DNA from 4 places in the Streptomyces sp. 11x1 genome. Region 1 is predicted to be linked to each of the others. Evidence: riboswitches for the same ligand, from Rfam matches in the RefSeq annotation. Region 1 holds a riboswitch; each other region holds the start of a gene.

What was found. Region 1 has a riboswitch for cyclic di-AMP ahead of P8T65_RS11770 (M23 family metallopeptidase). Riboswitches for the same ligand answer to the same signal wherever they lie in the genome.
Positions count from the first base shown of each region.
Region 2: linked by a shared signal. The riboswitch ahead of P8T65_RS24475 (M23 family metallopeptidase) and the one ahead of P8T65_RS11770 (M23 family metallopeptidase) in region 1 are both predicted to bind cyclic di-AMP.
Region 3: linked by a shared signal. The riboswitch ahead of P8T65_RS06500 (M23 family metallopeptidase) and the one ahead of P8T65_RS11770 (M23 family metallopeptidase) in region 1 are both predicted to bind cyclic di-AMP.
Region 4: linked by a shared signal. The riboswitch ahead of P8T65_RS17205 (NlpC/P60 family protein) and the one ahead of P8T65_RS11770 (M23 family metallopeptidase) in region 1 are both predicted to bind cyclic di-AMP.

Region 1 covers NZ_CP122458.1:2,692,501-2,696,657, reverse strand. Annotated here, with positions in the region: gene P8T65_RS11775 (pitrilysin family protein) at 1-1,290, shown strand, start outside; cyclic di-AMP (ydaO/yuaA leader) riboswitch at 1,494-1,667, shown strand; gene P8T65_RS11770 (M23 family metallopeptidase) at 1,681-2,469, shown strand; gene P8T65_RS11765 (GntR family transcriptional regulator) at 2,675-3,379, shown strand; gene P8T65_RS11760 (HPr family phosphocarrier protein) at 3,548-3,829, opposite strand; gene P8T65_RS11755 (GNAT family N-acetyltransferase) at 4,031-4,157, shown strand, end outside.
Region 2 covers NZ_CP122458.1:5,579,388-5,583,544, reverse strand. Annotated here, with positions in the region: gene P8T65_RS24480 (cysteine hydrolase) at 1-481, opposite strand, end outside; gene P8T65_RS24475 (M23 family metallopeptidase) at 633-1,694, opposite strand; cyclic di-AMP (ydaO/yuaA leader) riboswitch at 1,705-1,867, opposite strand; gene P8T65_RS24470 (PP2C family protein-serine/threonine phosphatase) at 2,154-3,257, opposite strand; gene ribA (GTP cyclohydrolase II) at 3,620-4,157, opposite strand, start outside.
Region 3 covers NZ_CP122458.1:1,445,754-1,449,910, reverse strand. Annotated here, with positions in the region: gene P8T65_RS06505 (alpha-galactosidase) at 1-2,050, shown strand, start outside; cyclic di-AMP (ydaO/yuaA leader) riboswitch at 2,353-2,511, shown strand; gene P8T65_RS06500 (M23 family metallopeptidase) at 2,516-3,529, shown strand; gene P8T65_RS06495 (SGNH/GDSL hydrolase family protein) at 3,815-4,157, shown strand, end outside.
Region 4 covers NZ_CP122458.1:3,976,827-3,980,983, forward strand. Annotated here, with positions in the region: gene pcrA (DNA helicase PcrA) at 1-2,243, opposite strand, end outside; cyclic di-AMP (ydaO/yuaA leader) riboswitch at 2,485-2,657, shown strand; gene P8T65_RS17205 (NlpC/P60 family protein) at 2,666-3,877, shown strand.

The DNA of each region.
Region 1 (4,157 bases):
GGCATGACCGTGCTGCGCTGCCACCGCCCCGGCCAGCAGGTCGTCGCCGTGGAGGTGCTCCTCGACGCTCCCCTGGACGCCGAGCCCGCCGGCATCGAGGGCGTCGCCACCATCATGACCAGGGCCTTCTCCGAGGGCACCGACAAGCACACGGCCGAGGAGTTCGCCGCCGAGCTGGAGCGGTGCGGCGCCACTCTGGACTCGCACGCCGACCACCCCGGTGTACGGCTGTCCCTCGAAGTGCCGGTGTCGCGGCTGGAGAAGGCCCTCGGCCTGCTCGCCGACGCCCTGCGGGCCCCCGCGTTCGAGGACGCCGAGATCGAGCGGCTGGTGGCCAACCGGCTCGACGAGATCCCGCACGAGACGGCCAACCCGGGCCGGCGGGCCGCCAAGGAGCTCTCCAAGCAGCTGTTCCCGGCCACCTCCCGGATGTCACGGCCCCGCCAGGGCACCGAGGAGACCGTCGAGGGCATCGACTCCGCGGCCGTACGCGCCTTCTACGAGCGCCACGTGCGCCCCGCGACGGCCACCGCCGTGGTCGTCGGCGACCTCACGGGCGTCGACCTCGACGCTCTGTTCGCCGACACCCTGGGCGCCTGGACCGGCTCCCCGGGTGCGCCGCGACCCGTGCCGTCGGTGACCGCCGACGACACCGGGCGCGTGATCATCGTGGACCGCCCCGGTTCCGTGCAGACCCAGTTGCTCATCGGCCGCGTGGGCGCCGACCGGCACGACCGCGTGTGGCCGGCGCAGGTGCTCGGCACCTACTGCCTCGGCGGCACCCTCACCTCCCGCCTGGACCGCGTCCTGCGCGAGGAGAAGGGCTACACCTACGGCGTGCGGGCGTTCGGCCAGGTGCTGCGGGCCGCGCCCGACGGTTCGGGCATCGCGATGCTCGCCATCAGCGGCTCCGTCGACACCCCCAACACCGGTCCGGCGCTCGACGACCTGTGGACGGTGCTGCGCACCCTCGCCGCCGAGGGCCTGACCGACGCCGAGCGCGACGTCGCCGTGCAGAACCTCGTCGGGGTGGCCCCCCTCAAGTTCGAGACGGCCGCGGCCGTGGCGAGCACGCTGGCCGACCAGGTCGAGCAGTACCTGCCGGACGACTACCAGTCGACGCTGTACCGCCAACTCGCCGCCACCGGCACCGTGGAGGCCACCGCGGCGGCCGTGAGCGCCTTCCCGGTGGACCGTCTGGTGACCGTCCTCGTCGGGGACGCCGCGCAGATCGAGGAGCCCGTCAGGGCCCTCGGAATCGGCGAAGTCACCGTCGTCCCGGCCGAGTAGAGGGCGACCGGACGGACGCGTGTCAGTGGGGCCCTGGTGACGGAAGAGTCACCAGGGCCCCTGTTTGTCCGTATTGATGGCGGAGGTTGTGTGTCTGCCCTGTGGCGTAGTTAACAAATCCTGTGATCCGTTTGTTATTTCGAAGACGGCCCACTTAGCGTCGGTCCGGCTGTTCGTCAGAAGTTCGCCGCAGCCGCGGCACCGGACAGTCATCGCCGAGTCCCCGCGTGGCGCGAGCCAGGGGAGCCGGGGACCCATCACAGTCCCTGGGGTGAATCGGGTGCCCTTCGCGGAGCGACGCGAAACGAGGGGTGGCCGTAGGAGACCTTCCTGCTCCGAACCCGTCAGCTAACCCGGTAGGCGAGAAGGAAGGAAAGGACCAGCTACTTCATGGCGTTCACCCGCGCCCCCGGGAAGCACCGCCGTCCCAGCCGTGTGCAGCGCACGACCACGAGGAACGTGGGCGTGGCCGCTCTCACCACCACCGGCGTCTTCGGCACCCTGGCCGGCCCCGCGCTCGCCGCGGAGGAGCCCGCCGTCGAACAGACCGGCCTGAACCAGATCATCACCCTCGGCGACACGGTCGCCGACCAGGTCGACGCGCAGGCGGCTGCCCAGGAGCAGGCCGCCGAGGTGGCCGCGGTCAAGAAGAAGGCGCAGGAGGAGGCCAGGAAGGCCGCCGCCGAGAAGGCCGAGCAGGAGCGTGCCGCCGCCAAGGAGCGCGAGGAGATCAAGGCCCGTGCCGCCCGCGCGGCCGAGCGTGAGCGCCTCAACCGCTACGTCGCGCCCATCAGCGGCTCCTACATCTCCACCGGCTACAAGACCGGCGGTGCCGTCTGGTCCTCCGGCAGCCACACCGGTGTCGACTTCCATGCCGCGTCCGGTACGGCCGTCCTCGCGGTCGGCTCCGGCACCGTCGTCGAGGCGGGCTGGGGCGGTGCTTACGGCAACAACATCGTCATCAAGATGAACGACGGCACCTACACCCAGTACGGCCACCTGTCGTCCATCGGCGTCTCCGTCGGCCAGACGGTCACCCCCGGCCAGCAGATAGGCCTCTCCGGGGCGACCGGCAACGTCACCGGGGCGCATCTGCACTTCGAGGCCCGGACGACGGCCGAGTACGGCTCGGACATGGACCCCGCCGCGTACCTGCGTTCGCACGGTGTGAACGTCTGACGCGTCCCCGACGCTTCCCTGGAGGCCCCGGCTCATCGAGCCGGGGCTTTCCTCGTTCATGCATACCCGCTGTGTGACGTAGCTCCTGTCCAAAAAATATCCTTGGATTCCGGTCCGCCATCGGAAATTCCCGCTCGCTGCAATAGAGTCGCTGGAACACACGTCAATCATCGACGTTTCACGGGGATTAAGGCGGAGGTCGGTCATGCGTATTCCGGCGCACTCGGTATGCACGGCGATCCGTGATGACATCGTCGCGGGTGTCTACGAGCGCGGCAGCCGGCTCACCGAGGAACTGCTCGCCCGCCGGTACGGCGTCAGCCGGGTGCCCGTGCGCGAGGCCCTGCGCACGCTGGAGGCCGAGGGGTTCGTGGTGACCCGTCGGCACGCGGGCGCGTGCGTCGCCGAGCCGACCGAGCAGGAGGCGGCCGACCTGCTGGAGATGCGCATGCTGCTGGAGCCCCTGGGGGCCGCCCGCGCAGCGCAGCGCCGTACGGAGGCGCACCTCAAGGTGTTGCGCGGCCTGGTCAGGCTGGGCCAGGAGCGGGCCAGGAGGGGCAACAGCGAGGATCTGCGCTCCCTGGGCGGCTGGTTCCACGAGACGCTCGCACAGGCGTCCGGCAGCCCCGCCCTGACCTCGACACTCGCCCAGCTGCGGCACAAGATCGCCTGGATGTACGCGGTCGAGGCGCCGTCCGACCCCGTGGAGTCCTGGGCGGAGCACGGCGGCATCGTGGACGCGGTCGCGCGCGGCGACAGCGACCGGGCCCGGACGATCACGTCCCTGCACACCGAGCGGGCCACCGCCGCGCACCGGCTCCGATTTCCGGCCGGGGCCGGCGGGACGGAGCGCCCGGAGCGTGTGAGGACTTCGCAACACCCCGTAAACACGCCGAGCCTGCGGCATTAACACGCACGCCGTATACAAAGAGGGAAGAATTCCGAGGGGCATTATTTCTGCTGCCCGCGGTCCGGAAAGAAGAGGTAAATACGAAGGGCCCGCCCGATAGATCGGACGAGCCCTTCGATGTGTGCGGGAGCGGCCTTTCAGGCCTTTCCGCTTCGGTTGCCCGGTCGCTCAGACCGTCTCGGGGAGTTCTTCGAGCCCCTCGGCGACGAGCTTGGCCAGACGGTCGAGCGCGACGTCCGCGCCCTCGGCGTCGGAGGCGAGCACGATCTCCTCGCCGCCCTGGGCGCCGAGGCCCAGGACCGCGAGCATGGAGGCCGCGTTGACGGGGTTGCCGTCGGCCTTGGCGATCGTCACGGGGATACCGGAGGCCGTGGTGGCCCGGACGAAGATGGATGCGGGTCGGGCGTGGAGGCCCTCGGCCCAGCCGACGTTGACGCGGCGCTCAGCCATGTGATGCTGCCCTTCAGGTGTCTCGGGTGCTGCAGAGAGGTCTAGACCGGGTTGTCTAGACCAGTTTCCCATATGGGGCGACGTACCGGAACGGGCCCACGGCCTGACCACGAACCGGCTGTCGCGCTTGTGTTGTTCTTCTGTCGTGCCACCCCAGACTGCCTCGCGCCGTTGTCGGACGCGAGCCGTACTCTGGGGCCCATGCAGACCTCGTCGGACCGGCACGAGTACCCCGCCCACTGGGAGGCCGACGTGGTGCTGCGCGACGGCGGCACCGCACGCATCAGGCCCATCACCGTTGATGACGCCGAGCGTCTCGTCAGCTTCT
Region 2 (4,157 bases), 2.9 Mb from region 1:
TGTGGACCTCGGGATCGGTGTCGAGGCAGCCGTCCGCCAGAACGGTGACGCCGAAGTCCAGGTCGATGGCGCGCCACAGGGTGGACAGCACCACGGCGCTGGTGGCGATGCCGGTGAGGACGAGGCTGTCGATGTCGCGCGCCCTGAGCACCAGGTCGAGGTCGCTGCCCGAGAACGCGCTCCCCCTTCTCTTGGTGACCACGACCTCGCCCGGACGGGGCACGACCTCGTCATGGATCTGGGTGCCGGGCTCGCCCTCGGTGAACAGGCCGGCCCGCACCACGTTCGCCATCGCCTTGTTGCGCGGGCTGATCTCCGGCGCGCCCGGCCGTAACCCCATCACGACGTAGATCACGGGGATCTCGGCGGCCCGGGCTCCGTCGATCGCCCTGCGCAGGCGCGGCAGATATCCGGACCCGTCGTCCGCGATGGCCACGACGTCGCGTTGGACGTCCATCACGAGAAGTGCGCTCTTCGCCATGTCTGCCGGCCCTTCTGTCTACAGGGGAGTTCTCCGGGGAGCCGAGAGGGCCGGGGTCCGGGGAGGTCCAGGGCGTCGCAGGGGACAAGACGAACGCCGCGTAGGCCCAGGGGCGTACGCGGCGTCGTTGCTTCGGGTGTGATGCCGGCCGTTACGGGTTGAGGCCCTTGCTGCGGAGCCAGGCCGCCGGGTCGATGCCGGTGGTGGAGCCACCGGGGTGGACCTCCATGTGGAGGTGGGCGCCCGTGACGTTGCCGGTGGCGCCGACGCGGCCGATGACGTCGCCGGTGGCGACCTTCTGGCCGACGCTCACGCCGATGGAGGACTGGTGGGCGTACCAGATCTCGGTGCCGTCATCGAGGGTGAGGACGGTCTTGTAGCCGTAGGAGCCCTCGTAGCCGGCCTGCGTGATGGTGCCGCTGCCTACGGCCTTGATCAGGGTGCCGGTGGGGGCCGCGAAGTCGAGGCCGGTGTGGTAGCCGGAGGACCAGTACGGGCCGGCCTGACCGAAGCTGGAGGTGAGGGTGTACGAGGAGGTGGGAAGCGTGAACTGCTTGGCCAGGGCGGCGAGACGCTCGGCTTCCTTCTTCGCCGCGGCCTCCTCCTCCGCCTTCTTCTTGGCGGCGGCCTCCTTGGCCTCGGCTTCCTTCTTCTCCTTGGCGGCCTGCTCGGCGGCCTGCTCCGCGGCGGCGGTCTGCGCGGCCTCGGCGGCGGCCTTGTCGAAGGCGTCCTGCTGGGACTCGGCCTGCGCCATGATGCGGGCGCGCAGCGCCTCACCGGCGTCCGCGGTGCCCTGCTCGGTGTCGGCGGCGATCAGCCCCGCGTTGCTGAGGGGGGAGGTGGAACCCTGGGGCTCCGGCTCGTCGGCCTCGTCCTCGAAGACCGAGCCGACGTTCGGCAGGTCGGGTATCGATATGGAGACGGGGGCCTTGCCGGACTGTGCGCTCGCCATCCCGGCACCGCTGACGGCGGCTATGACACCGACGCCGAGGACCGTGGAGCTGCGGGCGAGACCGTTACGGGCGAGTACGCCGCTCTTCTTGGCCACGCGGTGCCGACCGCGAACGGGGCGAAGGGAATCCTCGCTGGGGTTCCACTCCTGCCAGGGGCCCTCGTTGTCGCTGTTGTAGCTGCCGTAGCCGAACGTCTGGCTCTCGCCGTCACGTTGGGCCGGCACGAACGGGGCTTCGGTCGCGGACCGGTTCGACGCCACGTGGGCGTACTCCTTCCTTCCTTCTCGCCTACCGGGTTAGCTGACGGGTTCGGAGCAGGAAGGTCTCCTACGCGCGTAAACCGGTCGTGCGTAATGCCACGGCGGTTTCCGTGCGATTCACCCCAGGGTTGGTGGTTCCCCGGTTCCCTTGCGGGATTCGGCGCGTGAGCACGGAGCCGTCTCTTGTGACGGCTGGGACGACCGCGCTGCGTTATCGAACGTTAATAGACGCGAGCACTCCATTCCAAGCTGTTCTGAATGATCGTTCCGTTTTTCGCGCGGGACTTTACGGGTCATGAGGGTCTGAAAACGGGCGAGTTGACCTTTACTCGCGAGTAACAGTTGACCTGACGTGGCGTCAGTTTTTATACGGAGAACGGCGGGGCGGACACGCTCGGTGACATCTCCACCTCGCGGACGTGGGACGGCCACACTTCACGAACGCCCGACGGCCATACTTCACGGGCGGCGGACGGCCAAGAGGGCCATGTCGTCCGTCGTGCGGTCGCCCGTGTGCCGCCGCACCTCCTCCGCGAGCGTCGTCAGCAGGGCGCCCGGGGCGGTGAACCCACGGCCCGAGAGGCGCACGGCCGGGTCGTAGAAGACACCGTGCGCGTCGCGCGCCTCGGACAGGCCGTCGGTGTAGAAGAGCAGCGTGGCGCCGGACGGGAACCGGGTCTCCTCCGCGCGGTCGGGCCAGGTGCCCAGGTCGTCCATGCCGAGCGGCAGCGCGGGCTGCGGGGCGTCCAGGGTGCACAACGTGCCGTCGGCATGCAGCAGCAGGGGCGAGGGGTGGCCCCGGTTGACGATCCGGGCGCGGCCCGCGCCGTGCGGGAACTCCGCGAGCACGGCCGTCACGAACCCCTCGTACTCCACCGCCCCGTCACTCCGCGCCGCCTCCCGCCGCGTCCCCTCCCGGGCCAGCGCCCGTTCCAGCCGCTGGGCCACCGCTTCGAGCGTCGCCTCCTGCTCGGCCGCCTCCCGGAACGCCCCGATCAGCACCGCCACCGCCGACACCGCTCCCAGCCCCTTGCCGCGTACGTCGCCGACGATGAGCCGTACGCCGTGGGGCGAGTCCTGCACCGCGTACAGATCGCCGCCGATCGACGCCCCGGCCTGCGCGGCCTCGTACCGCGCGGCGATCTCCAGCCCGCCGATCCGCTCCTGCGGCACCGGGAGCACGGCCCGCTGCGCCGCCTCGGCGATCTCCCGGGCGGTGGCGAGCCGGGCGTCGCTGCGGCGGACGAGGCGGTTGATCAGTACGGCCAGTACGGCGGCGGTGGCCACCGTGGCGATCTCGGTGATCGCGTCCTCATGGCCTGCGTCGTCGTAGTAGAGGCGGACGCCGGTGATGCCGACCCCCGACGCGGCGCCGATGACCACCGTGCCGAGCAACGAGAAGAGCGGGGCCGCCACCAGGGGCGCGGCGATGAAGAAGGGGACCGCGGTGAACTCGCGCGGGGTGAAGTGGTCGTAGAAGAGTCCGACGGCGATCAGCAGCACGGGAAGGACGCAGGCGAGCCTGCGGGCGTACGAGAACCGCCGCCCACCCGGCTCCCGCATGACCTCCGTACCCTCTCGCTGCCCCACGGATACAGGGTTTCCGGGGGTGGGCGGTGGGGCGAGCCGACGGGGCCGAGTGGGCTAGGCCCTGTCGTCACATTCCCGTCGTCGCCCGAAGGGCGGCCTGGCGGCGTCGTGGGGGTACCTCCCGGTCGAGCACAGCCGAGACCGGGGGAGCGTGCTCTCGGCGTGCCGGGCACCGACTCGCGTACCGGGCGTACTCGGGTCGGTGCCCGGTGCGTCGAGAGCGCGAGCATGGCGTCGCGGGGCAGGCGGGAATGTGACGACAGGGCCTAGCGGAGAGACGGGGGGAGGGACGCGGAGGGCGGACGGGTTGAGGCCATCGGGAAGCCGGGCGGGGCTCAGCCCGTCGAGAGGCCGGTCAGTCCCGTCGCGCCCGTCAGCTCGTGGAGGGGGAGGGTGTGCTGGGTCTGGAGGACCTTGGCGCGCAGGTAGCGGACGTTGTGGGCGGTGGTGAAGACGCCCGTGGGCACGCGGTCGCGCACGGCCACGCCGAGGCCGCGCAGCTGCTGCGCCTTGTCGGGGTTGTTGGAGAGCAGGTCCAGCTCGTCGATACCGAGGGCGCCCAGCATCTGGGCCGCCGCCGTGTAGTCACGGGCGTCCTCCGGCAGCCCGAGCGCCGCGTTCGCCTCGTAGGTGTCGAGGCCCTGGTCCTGGAGGGCGTATGCGTCCAGCTTGTTGTAGAGGCCGATGCCCCGGCCCTCCTGGCGGAGGTAGAGGAGGACGCCGCCGCGGTCGGCGATCCGCTCCACCGCCTCGCGCAGCTGCGGACCGCAGTCGCAGCGGGCCGAGCCGAACACGTCACCGGTCAGGCACTCGGAGTGCAGCCGGACCAGCGGGGCCGTGCCGGGGGCGGGGTCGCCGAGGACGATCGCCAGG
Region 3 (4,157 bases), 1.2 Mb from region 1:
GACCTGGCTTCTCAGCGGACCCGGGAGCAGCTATGCCCTGCGGCTCACCGAGAACGACGAGCTGCTGCACCTGCACTGGGGTCCCCGGATCTCCCTCGCGGACGCAGAGGAGCTGGCCGCACGGCAGCGGCTGCCGTACCGGCCCTTCGAGGCCCCGGTCGACGGACACGAGGAGTACCCGGTCGAGGGCGGACCTCGCTTCACCCGCCCCGCGCTCTCCGTGCGCACGGAGAAGCGACGCGGCACCGAGTGGACCTTCCAGGAGTACGAGACCGACGGCGACGAGCTGCGGCTGCGCTTCACCGACGACGGACTCCGGATCACCCTGCACTACCGGATGCGCGACGACGTGGTCGAGCGCTGGGTGACCCTCGTCAACGAGGGCCCGGCGGCGGAGCTGCTGCGGGCCGACTCGGCGACCTGGACGCTGCCCCGGCGTGAGGAGGACACCTGGCGTCTCTCCCAGCTGCACGGGCGGTGGGCGGCCGAGTCCCGGCTCGTGCGCGCCGACCTCACCTACGGCGAGAAGGTCCTCGGCAGCCGGCGCGGACACACCGGTCATCAGCACCTGCCCTGGGTCGCCCTCGACACCGACGCCATCGAGGAGCGCGGCGAGGTCTACGGCTGCGCCCTGGGCTGGTCGGGTTCCTGGCGGATCGCGGTGGCCCAACTCCCGGACGCCCGTGTGCAGATCACCGGCGGCGCCGGCTACGACGAGTCCGGACTTCTGCTGCTGGAGACGGGCGGGACGTTCACCACGCCCGTCTTCGCCGGCCTGTGGAGCGACGGCGGCTTCGGCGGGGCGAGCCGCGCCTGGCACGCGTACCAGCGGGCGTATGTCATCCCGGACGCGGACCGGGATCGGCCTGTGCTCTTCAATTCCTGGGAGGCCACGGAGTTCGACATCTCCGAGGAACAGCAGGGGGCGCTCGCACGGCGGGCCGCCGCGATCGGGGTCGAGCTGTTCGTCGTGGACGACGGCTGGTTCGGGGCGCGGACCAGCGACCGGGCCGGCCTCGGCGACTGGACCCCCAATCCGGACCGCTTCCCGAAGGGACTCAAGCCGCTCGCCGAGCAGGTGCACGCCCTCGGGATGCAGTTCGGCATCTGGGTCGAGCCGGAAATGGTCAACCCGGACAGTGAGCTGTACCGGGCGCACCCCGAGTGGGCGCAGTTCCAACCGGGGCGAAAGCGGACGGAGCTGCGCAATCAGCTCGTACTTAATCTCGCGCGCGAGGACGTCCAGGAATACCTCTGGGAACGGCTCGACACCCTCCTGTCCAGCGCCCCGATCGACTATGTGAAATGGGACTTCAACCGCTGCTTCACCGATGCCGGCTGGCCCGGCGAGCCCTATCCGCAGAAGCTGTGGGTGGAGCACGTGCACGCCTTCTACGCCCTGCTGGACCGGCTGCGGGCCGCCCACCCGGGGGTCGCGTTCGAGTCGTGCTCGGGTGGCGGCGGCCGGATCGACCTCGGGGTCCTGGCGCGGACGGACCAGGTGTGGACCTCCGACAACACCGACCCGCTCGACCGGCTCGCCATCCAGCACGGCTTCAGCCAGATCCATCCCGCCCGGAGCATGGCCGCGTGGGTCACCGACAGCCCGAACAACCAGCTCAACGGGCGCGCCAGCTCGCTGCGGTTCCGGTTCGTCAGTGCGATGGCGGGTGTGCTCGGCGTGGGCGGCGACCTCACCGAGTGGAGCGAGGGGGAGCTGGTCGAGGCCCGGGAGTGGGTGGAGCTGTACAAGGAGATCCGGCCGGTCGTGCAGCGGGGCGACCTGTACCGGCTGCGGCCGCCGACGGGAGGACTGAGCGCCGTGGAGTACGTCCACGGTGACGAGGTGGTCGTCCTCGCGCTGCTCCAGGCCCAGCACTACGGAGAGTCGCTCGCCCCGCTCCGGCTGCGCGGGCTGGATCCGGGGGCGACGTACGAGTGCCGCGAAACGGGCGAAACGTACCGAGGTGCCGTGCTGGCGCACCATGGATTGCCGACGGGGTTGCGCGGCGACTTCGATGCGAAGGTTATCCGCCTACGTCGCACTTGAGCGATCTGCCCGAAATGAAGCTGTAATTCCAACAAGCCCTGGAATAAAGCTTACTGGGCCGTAGGTGCGTGAGCAGCGTCATATTCGTGACGTTCCGTTGCCGACATGTCCACGTAATTCGCGCTGATTTCCAGGGAGGTTGGAATACGCGCTAGACCGGTCATTGACGGAGCGTGATGGCGAATTGAAGTAAGGATCAGGGAGGAAGAGGCACAGGAAGTCCCAATGGTTGTCTCTGTGGGCACAAGTCGCTTACGTTCGGCGTCAATCCGGACGGACGCCCAATCCTGCCGCCGACCGGAGCCGCGTACCGACCCGATCCACGGCAGGAGCGGGGGACCCACAGGAATCACCGCCTGTTCCGGTCTCCGGAACGGCTAGGGGTAAAGCCGTGCGCAAGCACGGCCGGACATCTCCAGTCCGCACCCGACAGCTCACCTCGCAGGCGCCGGAGAGGAATTCGCCATGCCCGCGAAGGGTAAGCACCGCCGTCCGAAGTCCCAGCGCTTCACCCGCTCGATCGCCGCCGCCGGGACCGGTGGCGCGGCGCTCGCGCTGCCGTTGATCGGAGCCGCAGGCGTCCACGCCGCGACCCCGAGCGCCACCGTCTCCGGTGTCTCCGAGAAGGCGACCACGATCGCCGCCGAGAAGGCCGCGGCCGAGGCGGGCGCACGGATCGAGCAGGCCGAGAAGGCCGCGCAGGCGGAGAGAACCACCACCAAGAAGGCGGCTCCCAAGACCTACTCGGTCAAGGTCGGCGACTACCTCGCGAAGATCGCGGACGAGCAGGACGTCGAGGGAGGCTGGAAGCAGCTGTACTCGGACAACCGTGAGGCGGTCGGCTCCGACCCCTCGCTCATCCACCCGGGGCTCAAGCTCACCATCGGTGAGCGGGCCGCGTCGAGCGAGACGTCGCGCTCGTCCTCCAAGCCGCAGCTGTCGCAGTCCTCGAAGCCCGCCGAGTCCTCCCAGACATCGAAGTCCTCGAAGTCCTCGGGTGCGGCGAAGCAGGAGTCGAAGGACACCCGGGCGTCGACCTCCACGGGCAGCGGCCAGTCGTCGTCCAACGCCTCCGGCTTCAGCCGGCCCATCCTGAGCGCGACCGTCGGTACCGCGTACAAGGCCGCCGGCAGCATGTGGTCCAGTGGCTACCACACGGGCGTCGACTTCGTGGCCCCGACCGGGACCAGCCTGAAGGCCGTGGGCGCGGGCACCGTCGTCTCGGCCGGCTGGGGCGGCGCGTACGGCAACCAGGTCGTCATCAAGCTCGCCGACGGCTACTACGCCCAGTACGCCCACCTGTCCTCGATCTCCGTCTCCGCCGGCCAGTCCGTGAGCGGCGGCCAGCAGATCGGCCTCTCGGGCGCGACCGGCAACGTCACCGGACCGCACCTCCACTTCGAGATGCGCACCAGCCCGAACTACGGCTCGGACATCGACCCGCTGGCGTACCTCCGCTCGAAGGGCGTCGGCATCTGATCCACGCCGCCGCACCCGCCGAAGGCCGGACCCCATGACCGGGGTCCGGCCTTCGGCGTTCCCGGGAAGGGCCGCGGGCGCGGGCCGGACCACTGGGGCCACTTCCGGTTCGAGGGCTTCCGGGTATGGGGGGCTCCACTGACGGGGCCCGGGTATTCCGGGTTGATCGACACTTGACACGTGGTCTATCTCACCGTCCGTCAAGCCCTTGTTACGGTCGCGTAGGTCACATCCGAAGGTGAATCATGGCCCGATGTGACAGACGATTCGAAGGGCAGCAAAGCAATGATCGGGTCGTACGTGGCGCTGGGGGACAGCTTCACCGAGGGCGTCGGCGATCCCGGGCCCGACGGGCGGTTCGTCGGCTGGGCCGACCGGTTCGCGGTGCTTCTCGCGGACCGGTTGCCCGAGGGCGACTTCGACTACACCAACCTGGCCGTGCGGGGGAAGCTCCTCGACCAGATCGTGGAGGACCAGGTGCCGAGGGCGCTGGAGCTCGCCCCCGATCTGATCTCCTTCTGCGCGGGCGGCAACGACATCATCCGGCCGGGCACCGATCCCGACGAGGTCGCGGAGCGGTTCGAGCGGGCGGTCGTCAGGCTCACCTCGGCCGTCGGCACGGTCATGG
Region 4 (4,157 bases), 1.3 Mb from region 1:
ACCGGCGCGGAGGCACCCGTGCGCTTCCACTCCAGATGAGTGGCCGGGATCTCCTCCAGGAACCGGGACGGCGGGTTGTACGAGGGCTGTCCCCAGGCGCTGCGCAGCGTCGACCGGGTGAGGTAGAGCCGTTCACGTGCGCGGGTGATGCCGACGTACGCGAGGCGGCGCTCCTCCTCCAGTTCCTTGGTCTGGCCGAGGGCGCGCATGTGCGGGAAGACGCCGTCCTCCATGCCGGTGAGGAAGACCACCGGGAACTCCAGGCCCTTGGCGGTGTGGAGGGTCATGAGCGTGATGACGCCCGAGCCGTCCTCCTCCTCGTCGGGGATCTGGTCGGAGTCGGCGACCAGCGCCACCCGCTCCAGGAAGTCGGCGAGCCCGGCGGAGGTCGTCCCCGCCGCACCGCCCTCGGTCTCGCCCTCCGCGGCACCGGCCTCCTGCTCGAACTCCAGGGCGACCGCGGCGAGTTCCTGGAGGTTCTCGATCCGGGTCTCGTCCTGCGGGTCGGTGGATGCCTGCAACTCGGCCAGATAGCCCGTGCGTTCGAGGACGGCTTCCAGGACGGTCGCCGGTCCGGCGCCGGACTCGACGACGGTCCGCAGGTCCTCCATCAGCGTGTTGAACCGCTTGACCGCGTTGGTCGACCGGGCCGCCATGCCGTACGCCTCGTCCACACGCTTCAGGGCCTGCGGGAAGCTGATCTTCTCGCGCTGGGAGAGGGCGTCGATCATCGCCTCGGCACGGTCGCCGATGCCGCGCTTGGGCACGTTGAGGATACGGCGCAGGGGGACGGAGTCCTCGGGGTTGGCGAGGACACGCAGATACGCGAGGACGTCCCGGACCTCCTTGCGCTCGTAGAAACGCACCCCGCCGACGACCTTGTAGGGCAGGCCGACGCGGATGAACACCTCCTCGAAGACACGGGACTGGGCGTTCGTCCGGTAGAAGACGGCGACGTCGCCGGCCTTCGCCTCGCCCGCGTCCGTCAGTCGGTCTATCTCGTCGGCGACGAACTGGGCCTCGTCGTGCTCGGTGTCGGCGACATAGCCGGTGATCTGCGCACCGGCGCCCGCATTGGTCCACAGGTTCTTCGGGCGGCGGGACTCGTTGCGCTCGATGACCGCGTTGGCCGCGGAGAGGATCGTCTGCGTGGAGCGGTAGTTCTGCTCCAGCAGGATCGTCGTCGCGTCCGGGTAGTCCTCCTCGAACTGGAGGATGTTGCGGATGGTCGCGCCGCGGAAGGCGTAGATCGACTGGTCCGCGTCACCCACGACGCAGAGCTCCGCCGGCGGCACGTCCCACTCGGCCGGTGGCACGTCCACCGGGTGCTCGGAGGTGCCGACCAGCTCTCTGACCAGGGCGTACTGGGCATGGTTGGTGTCCTGGTACTCATCGACGAGGACATGACGGAAGCGACGCCGGTAGTGCTCGGCGACGTCCGGGAAGGCGCGCAGCAGATTGACCGTCGTCATGATCAGGTCGTCGAAGTCGAGCGCGTTCGCCTCGCGGAGGCGCGACTGGTAGAGCGCGTAGGCCTGGGCGAGGGTCTTCTCGAAGCCGTCGGCGGCCTGGGCGGCGAAGTCCTCCTCGTCGATCAGCTCGTTCTTCAGGTTCGAGATCTTGGCACTGAAGGACTTCGGCGGGAAGCGCTTCGGGTCGAGGTCCAGATCACGGCAGACGAGCGCCATCAGCCGCTTGCTGTCGGCGGCGTCGTAGATCGAGAAGGAGGACGTGAAACCGAGCTTCTTCGACTCGCGCCGCAGGATCCGGACGCACGCGCTGTGGAAGGTCATGACCCACATCGCGTGCGCGCGCGGGCCGACGAGCTGCTCGACGCGCTCCTTCATCTCACCGGCGGCCTTGTTGGTGAAGGTGATCGCGAGGATCTGGCCCGGGTGGACATGCCGCTCGCCGAGCAGATGGGCGATGCGGTGGGTGAGCACACGGGTCTTGCCGGAACCCGCGCCGGCGACGATGAGCAGAGGGGAGCCGGCGTGCACCACGGCCGCGCGCTGGTTCTCGTTCAGCCCGTCCAGGAGGGCCGCCGCGTCGAGGGCCGGGCGGGGGGCACCGCCGCGGTAGTACTCGTCCCGGTCCGGTGGCACGTCGAACTTCCCGCCGAACAGATCGTCCGGAAGCGGCTCCGGTACATGATCGTCCTCGGGCGGCGGCGGGGGCTCCTCCGCGTGGCCGCGGGGGGCCTGGAGGTCCGCCAGGAAGCTGTCGTCAAAGAGGCTGCTCATCGCTCTCCGAGTCTAGGCGCCCCCACTGACAGCGGGGGGCCGCCCCGGGAAGTCCACACCCACCACTCACCGCGCTCACCTCACGACGGTGAGCGATCGAGCCTACCGCCTGTCGCGCGCAAGAGGCTAAGGTCACGAAAACGTATCGGGCATATCGAACATCAACCTTCACACGGGACCCACGAGTTGGCTAACTTCTTCTCTTGGGTCGTACGACACAACCGGCGAACGTCGCCGGGCCGCACGGCCCCCGCCGAGTCCGGTACGCCTCTCGCGGCGCCGGAGCCGGGGACCCACCGACCTCTGGGGTGAATCGACCCGACCGCCGCTCGCGGCAAGGGCCGCAGGGCAAACCTTCCGAAGCTTGCGCCCGAACCCGACAGCTAACTCGGTAGGCGGACTACGGAAGGAGACGCCGCACCATGGCGCCGCACCGCAAGCCGCGTCCGACCGGCCGGACGCGCGCGGGCATACGCACCCCCGCTCTCGCCACGGCCGCCCTCACCTCCGTGGCCCTGCTCTCCCAGACGGCCACCGCCGCACCCTCCGACGACGACAGGCCGAGCCTGGAGGACGTCGAGAAGAAGGTCGACGACCTCTACCGCCAGGCCGGGTCGGCGACCGAGAACTACAACGCGGCCAAGGAGAGGACGACCAAGCAGAAGAAGAAGGTCGACACCCTCCTCGACGACGTCGCCAAGCGCACGGAGAAGCTCAACGAGGCACGGGAGGAACTGGGATCGTTCGCCGCGGCCCAGTACCGCAACGGCGCGTCCGCCCCCGACCAGGCCTCGCTGCTCCTCGCGGACAACCCGCAGGACTACTTCGACCAGAACCAGCTGATGGACCGGATGACGGACCGTCAGAAGCAGGCCGTCGACGCGTACGTCACCGAGCAGGCCGACGCGGCGGAGCAGCGCCGGACCGCGAGCGACAGCCTCGAGAAGCTCACCGAGTCGCAGAACGCCCTCAAGACCAGCAAGGCCAAGGTCCAGGCGAAGCTCGCCGAGGCCCGCGAACTGCTCTCCACCCTCACCGCCGCGGAGAAGGCCCGGCTCGCCGCGATCGAACAGCGCGAGCAGGAGGAGGCCGACCGCAAGGCGGAGGAACTCGCGCGTCGGCAGGCGGCGCAGCAGGCGAGCCAGGAGTCCCCGAGCACCCAGGAGGCCCAGGGGACCCAGGAGACCCAGGAGACCCAGGGAGGGACCGCCGCCGACACGGAGACGTCTCCCGGCACCAGCGGGACCACCGCTCCCGTCGAGGACTCCACCTACGCCACGAAGGCCACCAAGGCCCTGGCATTCGCCCGCGCGCAGATCGGCAAGCCGTACGTCTGGGGCGCCACCGGCCCCGGCTCCTACGACTGCTCCGGCCTCACCCAGGCCGCCTGGAAGGCCGCCGGCGTCGACCTCCCGCGCACCACCTACGACCAGGTCGAGGCGGGCACCACCGTCCCCCTCGCCGACGCCAGGCCGGGGGACCTCGTCTTCTTCTACGACAACATCGGCCACGTCGGCATCTACATCGGCAACGGCATGATGATCCACGCCCCCAAGCCAGGCACGTACGTCCGCGAGGAGTCGATCTTCTACGACGGCGAGTCCTCGATCCACAGCGTGGTGCGGCCCGCGTGACCGGGTGTACGGCCGCTTTAGATCTGTCGGATTCTCAGCGATCTGTCGTCAACTTGTCGCCTACGACAGGTCGCTGAGAATCGCTCCGTAGAGTGACTCTTGGCCACTCACAGCATTCTTGCGCTCCCCTGGCGCATGGGACGGCGCGGTCCATGGGCAGCTTCGGCCGGGATCACCTTCTGTGTCCCTTCGGTTACGTATATCGGGGGTGGCAGTGTCGTACGTCTCGGGTCGAGAGCCAACGGCTGAGGCCAGAGCTGTAAAGGTCCGCTACCGCCAG